Regions from separate parts of the Brevibacillus composti genome, predicted to be linked through region 2. Evidence: a T-box and tRNA genes for the amino acid it is inferred to sense, from the RefSeq annotation. Region 2 holds a T-box; the other holds one or more tRNA genes.
The links. The T-box of region 2 lies ahead of serS (serine--tRNA ligase). A T-box ahead of a tRNA ligase gene usually reads a tRNA of that ligase, here a tRNA-Ser.
Positions count from the first base shown of each region.

Region 1 (8,339 bases), 1.7 Mb from region 2:
TCACGGCCTTGCGGAAGCCAGCCCTTCATACCGGAGGCGCAGCTCCCGTTTGAGGATTTTTCCGCTGGGATTGCGCGGCAGATTTTCGGCGATCACTACATATTTGGGTGCTTTAAAGGACGACAGACGGCCTTTGCAAAACTGAATCAGCTCCTCTTCCTGCAGGACCGATCCCGCCTTTGGCACGACGACGGCGGTGACTGCCTCGATCCAATACGGATCGGGTATCCCGATCACCGCCACCTCCGAGACGAGGGGGTGCTGGTAGATGACCTCCTCCACTTCCCGGCTGGCTACATTTTCTCCGCCCGATTTGATCATGTCCTTTTTGCGGTCGACGACAGTGAGATAGCCTTCCTCATCCATGATGCCGAGGTCGCCGGAATGGAACCATCCCCGCTGAAAAGCCGCAGCCGTCTTCTCGGCGTCACGGTAGTAGCCCAGCATGGCGTGACTCGTGCGGTGTACGATCTCGCCCACCGTCCCTCTCGGCACCTCGCGTCCTTCATCGTCGACGATGCGGGTCTCCACATTGAGCGACGGCCTGCCGGCTGAGCCTGCTTTGCGGATTTGATCAGACGGCTTGAGTACGGTAGCCAGAGGAGCCACCTCCGTCTGTCCGTAGAAATTCCAGAACTGCGCCCCCGGCAAACGGCTGCCCAGCTCCCGCAAAATCTCGACAGGCATGATGGCGGCGCCGTAGTAGCATTTCTGCAGGGAAGACAGGTCACGGACGGCGAAGTCGGGCGAACGCAACAGGGCGATCCATACGGTAGGCGGACAGAAGAGCTGTGTCGCACGGTACGTCTCTACCGTCTGCAGGATCGATTCTGGCTGCGCCTGCTCCAAAATGATGCCGCTCGCTCCGAGATACACGTAAGGACCCAAAAAGCAGTGCAGCTGCGCACTGTGAAACAGCGGCAGGGCATGAATCGCGATATCGTCCTCGGTCATGCCCCCATCAATAATCGTGCTGACATACTCGGACAGCACATTTTTATGCGTCAGCATGACACCCTTTGGTCTGGATTCGGTTCCGCTCGTGTAGAGAATATGTACAACGTCGTCATCGTCCAACTCCACTTCCGGCTCCTCTGTGCCGCCCTCTGCGAGAAGTGTGCGGAATTCCGGCCAGTCGCCGGGCCTCTCCGCCGTTTGGGAGATGGAGGCGCGCAGGATCGGGCTGCATCCGGACTGGCGGATCGCCTCGTCAGCCACCGCCTGAAACTCCGGTGCGGCAAAGACTGCCCTCACTTCTGCATGCCCCAGGATATACGCGACGTCTTCGGCATGAAGCATGTAATTAATCGGGACCATTACGACACCCGCTTTGGCCAAGGCAAAATTGAGGATGACAAAGTCCATCGAGTTGCGGGAGAGAATTGCTGCCTTGTCCCCTTTTTTCAATCCGTGCTGGAGGATGGCCTGAGCCGCCTGGTTGACCAGCGTATCCAGCTGCTCATAGGTGAGTGCTTCCTCCCTGAATCGGAGCGCCACCTTCTGCGGAAACCGCCCCCGGCTTCTGCGCAAAATATCGCCCAGCGTATGCCTTCTCGCTCTTTGGATCTCCCTCATCTTCATCCCTCCATCTTCTTCCTTCTGCTATTATACTACCAATTGTCAGAAAATTGCTAAGTGTATAGCTATAAGAAAACCTCTATCGAGGTCGATTCAAGGGGAGCGACCGCGATTTAGCCGTTGCTTATTCTTGCTGTATCAGGAAGAAGATCCGGAAGCTTATTCTTTCTGATACAGTAAAAAAACCTGACCAGAAGGATCACTGGTCAGGGAGAAGAACTCAAGGTTATGAAGGTTGTACTTACATTATAGTATACACTCGAATATATACTCAATCGGTATATTTTAGCATGCAAAAGGCAGCCTCTTTTTGCCGCTTCGGCAGAGCCTGCAAAGAAAAGTGCGGCGACCCGATCTGCATTACTAAGTCGCCGCAGCCCCCAAGAAATTGATGAGTGCTTACCTAAAGAATATATCAAAGGGTACATACCTTGGAATATGAAGTCGCTGGCTGCAGATGAAAGTTTTGGTTTTTGCCACAAATCGAAGGGAAAAGCATGAAAAAGCATGCCGTTCCATTGATACCGCTGATCTTCCTCGCTAGAATACGTAATAGTGGTACTATTCGCTGGAGGTGTTCTCTTTGCTGCATACGCCCATTGGCCGCCTGCGTTTTATCGGCTTGATCGAAGGAATCTCCTATCTCGTACTTTTGGGCATCGCCATGCCGCTCAAATACCTGGCAGACATGCCCAAAGCCGTGACGATCGCCGGTTCGCTGCACGGACTGTTTTTCGTCCTGTTTATGCTGGCGCTCGCCCATGTCTTCTTTGCGCACCGCTGGTCCATCCTGCGGGCAGTCGGCGCATTCGTCGCGTCCCTGGTCCCGTTTGGAAACTTCGTTCTCGATGCGCATCTGAAAAAAGAAGAAAACGCCATGAAGCGATCTTAATCTGAAAAAGCGGTCAAAAAGCCCCCAGCATCGGCATTGGGGGCTTTGCTCGTCATTCCTTACCCGCTTCCTGCGATGGGCACGTGCGGAAACGATAAAAAAAGACGGGCTGATCGACCCGTCTGCAATCTCAGAGAATATGGCGGAGGGAGAGGGATTCGAACCCCCGTGGGCTTGCACCCTAACGGTTTTCAAGACCGCCCCGTTATGACCACTTCGGTATCCCTCCGTACGGTTGAAACCGCTATAATAATAGCATAAAAACACCGGAATCTCAAGTGCCGGGCCGCACAGAAAGCTGCCTGGCTGCCCGTACAGGGGCAACCAGAAGAAGGGGGGTATATCGTGATTTACCAACATGATCGGCTGCGGGTTCGCCGCTTATCTGAAAGCGACAAGCACTTGCTCGTAAAATGGCTCACCGATCCGGTTATCCTGGAATTTTTCGAAGGCAGAGACAACCCGCACGACATCGAAAAAGTGAACCGGCATTCGTCATGGCCCCCCAGGCCTGGAATGAAAGAGCCATCCGCTGCTATCAGCGCTCCGGCTTCCGCAAAGTCAAGCTGCTACCCAAGCATGAATGGCATGAAAAGGAAGCGCGGGACTGCTGGCTCATGGAATACAGCGATCGCCCAATCGGGTAGGGGGCTACCCATTAGTTGAGTAGCCGACCTCCCACACCACCGTACGTACCGTTCGGTATACGGCGGTTCCTTAGTTCACGCAGTCACTTGTCGATAATAATCTGAGAAGAAAAGAAATCCGAGGCCTTTAATGGTGTTGTTATCGAGGGCTTTCGCGAGGATGGGGCTATTGGAGATTCTCCAGTAGCTCTTTCTTGTATTTGCGTATTCCCATGCCTTGAACTTTGGGATTCCAAACGAGATCAGCTTTTCGAATTTTGTCCTTATTCGTTTCCATTGTTTCCAGTAGATCATTCGAATCCTTCTTCTCATCCATTCATCCGTTGTTTGGAGCAGGTTCTTCATATCCGCAATCTTGAAGTAGTTGACCCATCCCATGATATAGCGTCTGAGCCTTTCGGCTCTCTCTTCATTTCCCATGCCATTGCTTCTTGCGGTTAGTTCCTTCACTCTTGTTTTCATTTTGGCGATGGATTTGGGATGGATGCGGACTTTCACTTGCCCTCGTTGGTTGTAGAATGAGAATCCCAGAAACTTCACTCGAATGGCTAGGTCCACCACGGTTTTCTCCCGATTTACTTTTAGGAACAGCTTCTTTTCAATGTAGGGGAGAATGTTGGTTAGTGTCCGTTCGGCACTTCGTCTGCTCTTGCAGAAGATGAGTAAATCATCTGCGTATCGCACAAACTTGTGTCCTCTCTTCTCCAGCTCCTTGTCCAACTCATTCAGCATGATATTACTGAGAATTGGACTCAGATTCCCGCCCTGCGGTACGCCGACTTCTGTTTCCTCAAACTTGTGCTTCACGACAACTCCTGCCCGAAGATATTTATGAATTAGTGAAATGACTCGTCCGTCCTTAATCGTTCTTGAGAGTACTTCAATGAGCTTGCTTTGGTTGACGGTGTCAAAGTATTTCTCTAGATCCATATCCACAACATAGCGGTAGCCTTCCTGAATATATTGCTGGCTGCGCCTTATGGCTTGGTGGGCACTTCGTTTGGGTCGGAACCCGAAGCTGTTGTCCGAGAACTGTTGCTCATAGATCGGCGTGAGCATTTGTGCAATTGCCTGCTGGATTACTCGATCAACCACCGTTGGGATGCCCAGGTTTCTTTTCTTTCCGTTCTCTTTTGGGATTTCTACCCTTCGAACGGGATTTGGGCGATATCTGCCCGCCAGGATTTGTTCCTTGATGGTTTCACCGTTTTCTTTGAGATATTGTAGAAGTTCATCTACGCCCATCCCGTCGATTCCGTGTGAACCTTTATTCGCTTTGACTCTTTTGAACGCTTCGTTCAAATTGTCTCTGCTTATGATTTTCTCAAGTAACCTTTCCTTCGACTCGTTTGCGTTGGTGTCGTCGGTTTCAGCTATCCTCTCAGGAACGTGCACTCCCGCATATCCTTCGTGTTCCGCACTATTCTTTTGCGGTGAGCCTTCCGTTGGAAGTTGGCTGCCCTTATCTCCTGTTTCGGTAACATTCATTGACGACCACCTCCTAAGGTTCAGCCCTTCCCTCAAGCCGTCGACTGCTCGAGGTACTATGGCGTCTGCTGACTTCTCATGATAAATCTTGTTTCAACCGTGATTCGAATGTCATCTTCTCACGTCCATGAGACCTCCCACGGTAAGACGACTCACTTTCCTCCCATATACCCGCATCATTTACACCGGAATGTCCGTGTAGTGTATTGGACTTTGCTTTGTCTCGCAAGCTTGTCCCATTCCATATGCCTGATGATGTTCGTGTTCCTCGGGCCGGGATTTTGCCTCCAGCTTCCTTCAGATTCCACCTCACGGTGGACACCCTTGCTCTTGGCTAGTGGTTGGCCACTACCAGCCCCCACAGCGGACTTTCACCGCCTAGTTAGTCGCCATGCGTGGCGCACTAGAAAAAAGTCTTGGCATCTGGGCCAAGACTTTTTCGTATATCGCAGGCGGGCAAACCATTTTCGGCATTGGTCCGCCGCACCCTCCCGTCTTTACAGAGCACAAACTTTCCAAACTTCAAAGCTGTCTACTGTGCGAAGCGGTTCCAAACGAGCCCACGCGTCCCACTGCTGCGAAGCAGTCCTAACGCTTGACGATGACCAGCTTCAGCTCCGTCAGCTCTTCAATCGCGTATTTGAGGCCTTCGCGCCCCATGCCGCTCTCTTTTACGCCGCCGTAAGGCATGTGATCGACCCGGAAGGTCGGGATGTCGTTGATCAACACGCCGCCGACGTGAAGCTCATCCGCCGCCTTCAGTGCGAGCGAAAGATTTTGGGTGTAGACGCCAGCCTGCAGCCCGTAGACCGAATCGTTCACCAGTTCGATCGCTTCTTCCACGGAGTCTACTGCATTGATCACGACAACCGGTCCAAACACCTCCTGGCAGGAGAGCTTGGCATCGGCCGGAACACCGGTCAGGACGGTTGGCTGCAGCACGCGTCCCTCTACGATTCCGCCGCATTCCACGCGGGCTCCCCGCTCTTTGGCCTCTTCGATCCAGGCCAGAGCTCGATCGGTCTCCTTCGGCGAGATCATCGCGGAATAGTCGACATCCTCGGAAAGCGAATCGCCCCCCACCAACTTCTTCGTCTCCGCGACGAAGCGCTCCACGAATGTCTCGTATTCGTCTTTGACCACATAGATGCGCTGCACGGAGATGCAGACCTGGCCGGAGTAGGCAAACGCGCCGAAAATGCAGCGTGGGATCACTTCGTCCAGATTGACGCCCCGGTCGATGATCACGGCCGAGTTGGAGCCCAGCTCCAGCGTCACGCGCTTCAGACCCGCCCGATTGCGGATGTCGATTCCCACCGCAGGGCTGCCGGTGAAGGTCAGGGCTTTGACTCGGGGGTCTTTTACGAGCATATCGCCCACCGTGGCCCCGCTGCCGGTGACCACATTCAGAGCGCCCGCTGGCAGTCCGGCCTGCTCCGCCACTTCTGCCAGGAAATACGCAGAGAGAGGCGTCTGGGAGGCAGGCTTCAGCACGACTGTGTTCCCCGCGGCCAGAGACGGGCCTACTTTATGAGCCACGAGATTCATCGGGAAGTTAAACGGGGTGATGGCCCCGATCACGCCCAGAGGCTCGCGGACCGTATACGCCAGACGGCCTTCTCCGCCAATCGCCGCATCCAGCGGAATCGTCTCGCCGTGTATCCGCTTCGCTTCCTCGGCGGCAAATTTGTACGTCTGTACGGTCCGAATCACTTCGCCGCGAGCCGTCTTGATCGGCTTACCCGCCTCCATGGCGATGATCCGCGCCGCTTCTTCCATGCGCTGATCGATGATGAGGGCGATTTTTTCCAAGATGGCCGCCCGTTGATAAGCAGGCATCCGTCTCATTACGCCGGCAGCCTCCTGGGCTGAGGCAATCGCCTTCTCCACCAGTTCACTGTCCGCTTGGGCGATCTCCGCGATCTGCTCCCCGCTGTAGGGGGAATAGAGCGGCGCGTAGGCAGTTGCCTCTACCCATTGTCCGCCAATGTAGCACGCTTTTTTCATAATCCAGCCTCCCTCTCAGACTCGCTTCATCCCCTGTTATACGATCGTTCCTGTCTGCTTATGCCTCTTTTGTCCGGTTCCGTCCACTATTGCAAAACCAGGAGGTCTTCGAAGCGGTATGTTTATGCTTGTGCAGGCGTGCACAGCTCTTCCAATACATTCTCCATCACCCGCAAACCTTCCTCCAACTGTTCATCCGTGATTACCAGCGGGGAGAGGATGCGGATTACGTTGCTGTAGAGGCCCGCGGAGAGCACGACCAGACCACGCTGGCAGCAGGTCTGGGCGATCTTTGCCGTCAGTTCCTTGTCAGGCTCCTTGGTCGTCTTGTCTTTGACGATCTCGATCGCGCACATCGCGCCAATCCCGCGCGCGTCTCCCACCTGGACAAAGCGCTCCCGGAACTCCTCGAACTTCTGCAGGATGCGCTCTCCGATCCGGTTGGCCCGATCCATGAAGCCGTCCTGCTCCATCATCTCGATGACCTTCAGGGCGGCGACACAGCCCAGCGGACTGCCTCCGTACGTGCCGCCAATTTCGCCCGGATTGGGCGCCTCCATAATCTCAGCGCGTCCGGTTACCGCACTGATCGGCAGACCCGCTCCCAGCGATTTGGACATGACGATCAGATCGGGATCGACGCCGAAATGCTCCATGGCAAACATCTTTCCGGTTCGGCCAAATCCGGTCTGCACCTCGTCGGCGATAAACAGGATGCCGTATTTTTCGCAGATGGCTTTGACGCCCTGGACAAAGCGCTTGGACGGAATGACGAAACCGCCCTCGCCCTGTACCGGCTCCATGATCACAGCCGCCACATCGTCGGCAGCCACTTCTCCCAGGAAGAAGTCTTCGAAGCGGCGCAGCACCTGCTCGTCGCACTCCTCCGGCGTCATTCCGCCTGCCCGGTAGTAGTACGGATAGCTCATCTTGTAGACGTCGGGTGCAAACGGGCCGAACTGGTACTTATAAGGTCGCACCTTGCTCGTCAGCGACATCGCCAGCAGGGTCCGGCCGTGGAAGCCGCGCTCAAAGGAAATAATCGCTTTCCGTCCCGTGTATTTCCGGGCGATTTTGACCGCATTTTCCACGGCTTCGGCACCGCTGTTCAGGAAGAAAGTCTTCTTGGGATGCGTCCCCGGGGTGATGCGGTTGAGTGTCTCGGCCAGCTGCACGTATGGCTCGTACATCATCACGTGGAAGCAGGTGTGGATGTACTGGTCCAGCTGTTCTTTCAAGGCTTCCACCACGGCTGGCGGGCAGTGTCCGGCGTTAATCGTGCCGATGGCGCCGCCAAAATCGATAAACGTATTGCCGTCCACATCGGTCAGCAAAGCCCCTTCCGCTTTTTCGACGAAGGTCGGCACCGTGTTGAACGGTCCGCGCGGCACATGGCTTTCTTTGCGGGCAAGCAGCTCCTGAGCTTTTGGCCCGGGAATTGCCGTTTTGAGCTGAATGAATTTGGTTTGCGTCGATGCCATTTGGGTTCGCTCCTCTCAATCTCGCTTTTTTTTATCGCATCGGCACGGGGAGGACCCCATGCCGTCCTTTCTTCGCACCTCGCCGGGCTCGCTTACGCTTCCTCCACCCCGCACCATTCCATCATGGTCAGGGCAAAGATTTCCGCACATTGAAAGACTGCGTCCAGCTCTACCGATTCATTGGGATAGTGGGCAATCGCCGTCGTGCCGGGCCCGACGATAATGGCCGGGGTATCGGCCAGCGCC
Region 1 covers NZ_CP066308.1:2,750,867-2,759,205, forward strand. Annotated here, with positions in the region: gene JD108_RS14025 (acyl-CoA synthetase) at 1-1,575, opposite strand; gene JD108_RS14030 (DUF3817 domain-containing protein) at 2,162-2,470, shown strand; tRNA gene JD108_RS14035 (tRNA-Ser) at 2,611-2,699, opposite strand; gene ltrA (group II intron reverse transcriptase/maturase) at 3,193-4,605, opposite strand; gene JD108_RS14045 (aldehyde dehydrogenase family protein) at 5,194-6,612, opposite strand; gene gabT (4-aminobutyrate--2-oxoglutarate transaminase) at 6,735-8,093, opposite strand; gene JD108_RS14055 (peptidase) at 8,186-8,339, opposite strand, start outside.
Region 1: it encodes a tRNA-Ser, which carries the amino acid that the T-box ahead of serS (serine--tRNA ligase) is inferred to sense. The anticodon was not compared.

Region 2 (8,339 bases):
GAGCAAGGTAGGCGTCTATTTTTGGCGTTTCCAGCAGCTTTCCGGCCGCCTTTTGCATCAGCGTTGGATGATTGAGGATGATGGATTCTTCCAGCAGCAGTTTAATCGTTGTGGGTCTTTCTGTCGCGTCCAGGTAGATTCCGATGACTTCGCTATAAGGAATATGGAGGGTATGGGCAACCTTTTTCCATAGGTCGAAGCTAGGTTGTTTTGTCTCGCCGGTCTCGATGCGAGAAAGCGATGTTTTGTTGATGCCTGTCCGCTCTGCCAGCTCTGACAATGATAGATTCTCCCGTTGCCGGTAGGTGAGAATCAGTTCCCCTATCCCTTCAATTGTCATAGTGGAAGCCTCCTCAGAAAAAATTTATCATTTTTATTTTTTTTAATAATAGCACACGAGTTGATATTTGGTAATAGTTACCTTTCAATCTATTGATAAAAATGTAAGGATATGTATTTTTAAAACTCCTTTATAATCATTCCATAAACTGTTAAAGTCGTATTGAGGTGTGTTTATGTGAGAAAATCTATAATCTATTTGTCATTTTCCATTGTCTTATTATTTGGATTCATACTGACTTGGACCTACTTACTCTCGGATGATACCCCGCAGGTTGGAGAAACAGGATATTACGTCATTGATGGGTATATTGATACGTCAGTGTATCAACATGGCACAGCATGGTCACCTGAGCGCACCTCTTCTGAGGAGATCGCTTATGGACTGCGTGAGGGATATCTTTACAAAGTAAAAAAAAATACCCCTATTAAAGTGTTGTCATCTAGTGGTTACGATACTGCGACAGGGCAAAAAGTCTTATACATTGGAACATTAGATGGCCAAGTCGAAGGGGAAGTCTATGCCGATTATATCAAGAAGACAAAAGCGAAATAACGAAAAAATTTCCCTTACTATTCATGGCCGTTAATTCCATTTCACAGGTTTATACGTTATACGGTGGGAGAAGTAGTTCAAATAGAAAAAACCGCGCATCTACGCGGTTTTCCGATGGCGTCCCCGAGAGGATTCGAACCTCCGACCTACAGTTTAGGAAACTGACGCTCTATCCTGCTGAGCTACGGGGACAACGTTCAATTCTGTTCTCCACTCTTCATTATAGGGCGATTTTGCGCTTTTTGCAAATGAAGAACCAGGGAGCTCATCCCTGGTTCTTCGTCTTGGTTTTCTCTGTCACTTCTCTTTTTAATTGTGGGCAAACTGCTCCTCTTCCGTAGAACCGGTCAAAGCCGTTGTCGAGGAAGTGCCTCCCGCGATCACCTGGGCGACCTCGTCGAAATACCCGGTGCCCACTTCCCGCTGGTGGCGAGTCGCGGTATAGCCGTATTGTTCGCTGGCAAATTCGGCCTGCTGGAGCTCGGAATAGGCAGCCATTCCGCGGTCGCGGTAGCCGCGCGCCAGCTCGAACATGCTGTAATTCAACGCATGGAAGCCTGCCAGCGTGACGAACTGGAATTTGTAGCCCATCTCTCCCAGCTCGTTCTGGAAGCGTGCGATCTCCTCCTCGCCCAGTTTTTTCTTCCAGTTGAACGAAGGAGAGCAGTTGTACGCCAGCAGTTTGCCGGGATACTGGGCGTGAATGGCCTCGGCAAAACGGCGGGCCTCCTCCAGATTGGGCTCGGAAGTCTCGCACCAGATCAGATCGGCGTACGGGGCATAGCTGAGACCGCGGGCGATTGCCGCATCCAGCCCGCCTTTCATGCGGAAAAAGCCTTCGGGGGTGCGCTCTCCGGTCAGGAAAGGCTTGTCGGTATCGTCGATGTCGCTGGTGATCAGGAAGGCGCCATTGGCGTCGGTCCGGGCCACGATGATCGTCGGCACGCCCATCACATCGGCAGCGAAACGGGCCGCGATCAGGTTGCGGACAGCTGCCTGTGTGGGAATCAGCACTTTGCCGCCCATGTGGCCGCATTTTTTCTCCGAGGCGAGCTGGTCTTCGAAATGGACGCCGGCCGCCCCCGCTTCGATCATGCCCTTCATCAGTTCAAAGACATTGAGCGGTCCGCCAAAGCCCGCCTCGGCATCCGCCACGATCGGCGCAAACCAGTACGTATCGCCTGTGCCCTCCGACTGCTGGATCTGGTCGGCACGCTGCAGCGCCTGGTTGATCCGCTTCACCACATGAGGGACACTGTTAGCCGGGTAGAGGCTTTGGTCGGGATACATCTGGCCGGACAGGTTGGCGTCGGCTGCCACCTGCCATCCGCTGAGGTAGATGGCCTTCAAGCCTGCCTTTACCTGCTGGATCGCCTGATTTCCGGTCAGAGCGCCAAGCGCCTTGACATGATGCTCGGTGTGCAGCAGCTTCCACAGCCGCTCCGCGCCGATGCGGGCCAGCGTATGCTCGATCTGCACCGAACCGCGCAGACGCACGACATCCTCGGCCGTATACGGGCGCTGAATCCCTTGAAAACGTTCGCTCTTCCAGCTCTCCTCCAATTGTCTGATCGCCTCTTGTCTGTTCATCTTCTCCCACTCCTTTTCCTTAATCGAGATAGGCATAGCCCGGGATGGTCAGAAACTCGGAAAATTCGTCGGCTGTCACCAGCTGCAGGAACAGCTCGCCCGCCAGTTTGAATTTCCCGGTCTCATACCGCTCCAGACCGATTTCCTGTTTGATGGTTTGCAGCTCTTCGCTCAGCCACTGTTTGACCAGCGCCAGCGTAATCTTGCGGCCATCCGGGAGAACGCCCCGGGGATGCCTGATCCATTGCCAGATTTGGGCCCGGGATATCTCCGCAGTCGCCGCGTCTTCCATGAGGTTGTTGATCGGGACTGCGCCATGTCCCCGCAGCCACGCTTCGATGTATAAGATGCCGACCCGGATGTTGGTGCGAACGCCTTCCTCGGTGATGTCTCCCTGGGGAATCTCCAGGAGATCGGCCGCCGTGACCTGTACATCCTCTCGTTTGTACCAGATCTGATTGGGCTCCGGCATCAGGCGGTTGTAGACCTCCATCGCCACGGGCACCAATCCGGGGTGGGCCACCCATGAACCATCGTGGCCGTCGTAGGCTTCCCGCTCCTTGTCGGCCCTTACTTTCAGCAGGGCTTCCTCATTTTTTGCCGGGTCGTTTTTGACCGGAATTTGTGCAGCCATGCCGCCGATGCAAGGCGCTTGCCGTTTATGGCAGGTTTTCACGGCCAGCGTCGTATAGGCTCGCATGAACGGGACGGTCATCGTGACCTGCGCCCGGTCGGGGAGGATCACATCCGGGTGATTGCGCATCTTTTTGATATAGCTGAAAATATAATCCCAGCGTCCGCAGTTCAGCCCCGCGCTATGCTCTTTCAATTCGTACAAGATTTCATCCATTTCAAAGGCCGCCAGGATCGTTTCGATCAGCACGGTGGCTTTGATCGTGCCGAGCGGAATTCCCAGCTCATCCTGTGCCCAGCAAAAGACATCATTCCACAGTCGGGCCTCCAGGTGGTTCTCCAGCTTGGGCAGATAAAAGTAAGGACCGCTTCCTCTCTCCAGCAGCGCATGCGCATTATGAAAGAAATAAAGACCAAAATCGAACAGGCTGCCGGACATCGGTTGCCCCTGAATGCGCAAATGCTTTTCTTCCAGATGCCAGCCGCGCGGCCTGACGATCAAGACGGCTGTCTGTTCCCGGAGCGCGTATTTTTTTCCTTCCGGGCTGGTATAGGAGATCGTCCGCCTGACCGCATCACGCAGGTTGATCTGTCCTTCTACCGTGTTGGCCCACGTCGGAGAATTGGCGTCTTCAAAATCGGCCATAAACAGCCGCGCCCCCGAGTTCAAAGCGTTGATCACCATTTTCCGGTCTCCGGCAGGCCCGGTGATCTCCACTCTCCGATCCTGAAGATCGCCAGGCAACGGATGGATGCGCCAATCGCTTTTGCGGATATGTTCCGTTTCCGGCAAAAAGTCAGGCAGCTGTCCGGAATCAATCATCTCCTGCTTCTTTTGGCGCAAATCAAGCAGCTCGCGTCTTCTCTGCCCAAAGTGTTGCTCCAGCTTGATCAGAAACGTGATGGCTTCGGGGGTGAGAATGTCCGCGTACGGCGGCGGCAATTCGCCGGTAATCAACACATCGGCCGGGTACTGATTCAGTTGAATCGCAGTCAATCCTATTCCTCCTCCCTCAATCAAAAACAGTTATGCTACAGATTGATAATAAATACACTATTATAGTACAGTGTTATCAAAAAAAATGGGTCAGTCCAATAGTCCGCTTCCACTGCAATGGCTGCAGCTTACGCACCCATCTCCGTGGCAATGATGGCATGCGCCGCCGTGATCATCATGTCCCACGCCGCAGCAAGTGGGACAATTTTGCTCGCCGTTTCCTTCGCAACGATAGCAATTCATGAATAACGACCTCCACTCTCTGTTTTATTACAATTTATTGATCTTGCAGTTATTATATAACAGCGTTTTCTGTTGTGCAACAATTTTTTGAAAAATTACGCATCTGCCTTTTTGCAGCAGAAAAAAAAGCAACTTCCTGTTATGATACAGAAAGTTGCTTTTCCATTTTCCAAGCCATCTCTGTTACTTCGGCGCGATTTTTTCCAATCCGCCCAGGTACGGACGCAGGACCTCCGGAATCAGGATCGAGCCGTCTTCTTGTTGGTAGTTCTCGATTAACGCGGCTACGGTGCGGCCGATTGCCAGTCCCGAGCCATTCAATGTATGAACAAACTCTGGCTTGGACTTGGTGTCGCGGCGGAAACGGATATTGGCTCTGCGCGCCTGGAAGTCCTCGAAGTTGGAACAAGACGAGATTTCCCGGTACGTCTGATAGCTCGGAATCCATACTTCCAAATCGTATTTTTTCGCGGCTGTAAATCCAAGGTCGCCTGTGCACATGCTCAGCACCCGGTAAGGCAGACCGAGCAGCTGCAGGACCTTTTCCGCGTTTTTCACCAGTGTTTCCAGCTCCTGATAGGAGTCCTCCGGCTTGACGAACTTCACCAGCTCTACTTTGTTGAACTGATGCTGACGGATCAACCCGCGGGTATCGCGGCCGGCCGAACCTGCCTCAGAGCGGAAGCACGCACTGTAGGCTGCATAGTATCGTGGCAGGTCTGCCACGTCGAGGATCTCGTCGCGATGCATGTTGGTCACCGGGACTTCCGCTGTCGGGATGAGGAAATAATCGAAGCCATCCAGTTTGAAGGCATCCTCCTCGAATTTCGGCAGCTGGCCCGTGCCAGTCATGCTGGTCCGGTTGACAATATACGGCGGCAACAGCTCTTCGTAGCCGTGTTGGGTCGTATGCAAATCGAGCATGAAGTTCATCAGCGCGCGTTCCAGGCGAGCGCCCAGGCCTTTGTAGAAGACAAAGCGGCTGCCGGTTACCTTCGCCGCTGTCTCGAAGTCGATGATGCCCAGCTCCTGTCCCAGCTCCCAGTGCGGTTTGGGTTCGAACGAAAAGCTCCTCGGCTCTCCCCAGGTCCAGGCCACCACATTATCGTCTTCCGATGTCCCGACCGGCACACTCTCATGCGGCAGATTGGGCAGGCTCAGCAGGATTTGCTCCAGTTGTTCGTCCAGTTGGCGCAGCCCTTCGTCCAGTACCTTGATGCGGTCGCTAACTTCTTTCATTTCTGCGATCAGATGGTCGGCATTTTCCTTGTTCCGTTTGAGTACGGCTACCTGTTCGGATACGGTATTTCGTTTATTTTTCAAACCTTCGGCTTCCTGAATCAAATGGCGGCGCTTTTCATCTACGTCCGCAAATTGGTCCAAAGCCGAAATATCTTCGCCTCTGTTCGCCAGGCGGCGTCTGACTTCTTCCAAGTCATGGCGCAACACTTTTACATCTAACATCAAAGACCCCTCCAACTTCGCTGATTCTTGGGCAAAGCAAATGAAAAAACACCCGTCCCCTCTGGTAAGGGACGAGTGTTGTACCCGCGTTGCCACCCTTGTTGGCACATGTCGCTATGCACGAAAGACATGTACCCGCTTCGATCCGCCGTAACGGGGCGGGGCCGGGCAAAGTTGACTCCTCTGCCGCTCGGAGATGGATTCTTTTGCAGACCGGATCGGTTTTCACCAGCCACCGACTCTCTGAACCAAGCGCTTGCAAAATACTAGTCTCCTCATCGCGTTCCCTGTTTTGCTATCTTCTAGTGTTAACTGTACTACAGTTTCTATACCTGTGTAAAGAAGGCGAAAAAAACCGGCACCCAGACGGGCACCGGCCGTTGACACAGTTGCTTTACCACCGTTGCGAAAACCGATCTATCCGCGGTATTCCTTCACCATCTCGACGAAGTACCGGTGCATCCGCGCATCTTCCGTCAGCTCCGGATGGAAGGCTGCGGCCAGATAATGTCCTTCGCGGGCGGCTACGATCTTCTCTTCGTACTTGGCCAGCACCTGGGCATTCTCGCCCACTTCCATGATGTACGGCGCACGGATGAATACTGCTGGGTAATCGGCCGCGACTCCCGCAACAGGAAGCTCCACTTCAAAGCTGTCCTTTTGCCGGCCAAATGCATTGCGCTCCACCTTGATATCCATCAAGCCGAGGTGGGTGTCTTCCTGGCCGTTAATGCGATTGGCCAGCAGAATCGCTCCGGCACATGTGCCGAAAATCGGTTTCTTCGCTTGTCCAAACTGGCGAAGAGCCTCCATAAACCCGTAATTATGCATGAGCTTGCTCATGGTCGTGCTTTCCCCGCCGGGAAGGACCAATCCGTCCAGATCTTCAAGCTCTTCTACTTTTTTTACTGCGATGGCTGTCGCGCCGGCTTCCTCCAGCATGCGGACATGCTCGGCGACAGCTCCCTGCAAGGAAAGAACGCCAATTTTCATCTTCGGTCACCTTACCAGCCGCGCTCTTGCATGCGGTCTGCTTCACGCAGCTTGGAGATTTCCAGACCCGGCATCGCCGTACCCAGTCCTTTGGATACGCGGGCGATCAGTTCGTAGTCGGTGTAGTGGGTGGTCGCTTCCACGATCGCACGGGCAAATTTCTCCGGGTTCTCCGATTTGAAGATGCCGGATCCGACGAATACGCCGTCCGCGCCCAGCTGCATCATCAGCGCAGCGTCCGATGGAGTCGCTACCCCGCCTGCTGCAAAGTTTACCACTGGCAGCTTGCCGTTTTTATGGACGTACTCCAGGAGATCGTAAGGAGCGCCGAGGTTTTTCGCTTCCGCCATCAGTTCGTCGTAAGACATACTTTGCACCTTGCGGATTTGGGACTGCATGGTCCGCATATGGCGAACCGCTTCTACGATGTTGCCTGTGCCCGGCTCCCCTTTGGTACGGATCATCGACGCGCCTTCGCCAATACGGCGGAGCGCTTCGCCCAGGTCGCGGGCACCGCATACGAACGGCACTGTGAATTCTTTTTTATTGATATGGTACATATCGTCAGCTGGAGTAAGGACTTCACTCTCATCGAGATAGTCTACGCCCATCGATTCCAGAACACGCGCCTCGACAAAGTGGCCAATCCGCGCTTTTGCCATTACCGGGATGGAGACAGCATTCATTACTTCCTCGACGATTCCGAGGTCAGCCATCCGGGCTACGCCGCCTGCTGCACGAATATCGGACGGTACGCGCTCCAGCGCCATTACCGCTACTGCCCCTGCTGCTTCGGCAATTTTCGCCTGTTCCGCATTGACAACGTCCATGATAACGCCGCCTTTTTGCATTTCCGCCATGCCACGCTTCACGCGGGAAGTTCCTACTTGTACCATTTTTTTGCCCCCTACCCTTTTGTTCGTTACATCCAGTACATTTCACTGAGATGATCGTCTCAATATTCACATTGTAATCCATGTTTCATTTGGGGTACAACCACTTTTATTTTCCCGTGATGTTGCTAAAAATATTGCTGAAGAATTGGATGAAGCTGCGGAACAATAAACGGATCCAGCTGGCTTCCTCCACTTCCTGCCCAGCGACGAGATTGACGCCCGCTTTTGCCATATCCTCCGGCTGCAGAAAGTCTCCCTCTTTCGTCCCTTCTTCTTGGAGTGTGACCTTCCCGATGACCTGGTCTTTTTGCAGCGGTGCGCTCAGCTCCTGGAAGGTGACTGTCGGCGTAAATTTGGTTTCGGCCCCGATTTTGCTCAGCGTCGTTACGACGTCTGCCGTCACGGCTGGAACGGTCAGCTCGACCCCGTTTTTCACCGGCGCTGTTTCAAAGCCTTGGACCGGAACGCCTTTGTCCATCTGCTTGGTCAGCTTGTAGTTGCTGAAGCCATAGTCGAACAATTTCTTGGTTTCCTGAAAGCGTTTCGTTTCGCTGCCGGTTCCCATCACGACGCTGATCAATCGCATGTTGTCTTTGATGGCCGTACCGGTAAAGCAGTATTTAGCCGC
Region 2 covers NZ_CP066308.1:27,739-36,077, reverse strand. Annotated here, with positions in the region: gene JD108_RS00155 (helix-turn-helix domain-containing protein) at 1-340, opposite strand, end outside; gene JD108_RS00150 (hypothetical protein) at 518-895, shown strand; tRNA gene JD108_RS00145 (tRNA-Arg) at 1,011-1,087, opposite strand; gene aceA (isocitrate lyase) at 1,205-2,485, opposite strand; gene aceB (malate synthase A) at 2,505-4,115, opposite strand; gene serS (serine--tRNA ligase) at 4,542-5,822, opposite strand; T-box leader at 5,887-6,110, opposite strand; gene pdxT (pyridoxal 5'-phosphate synthase glutaminase subunit PdxT) at 6,240-6,815, opposite strand; gene pdxS (pyridoxal 5'-phosphate synthase lyase subunit PdxS) at 6,827-7,711, opposite strand; gene JD108_RS00115 (D-alanyl-D-alanine carboxypeptidase family protein) at 7,818-8,339, opposite strand, start outside.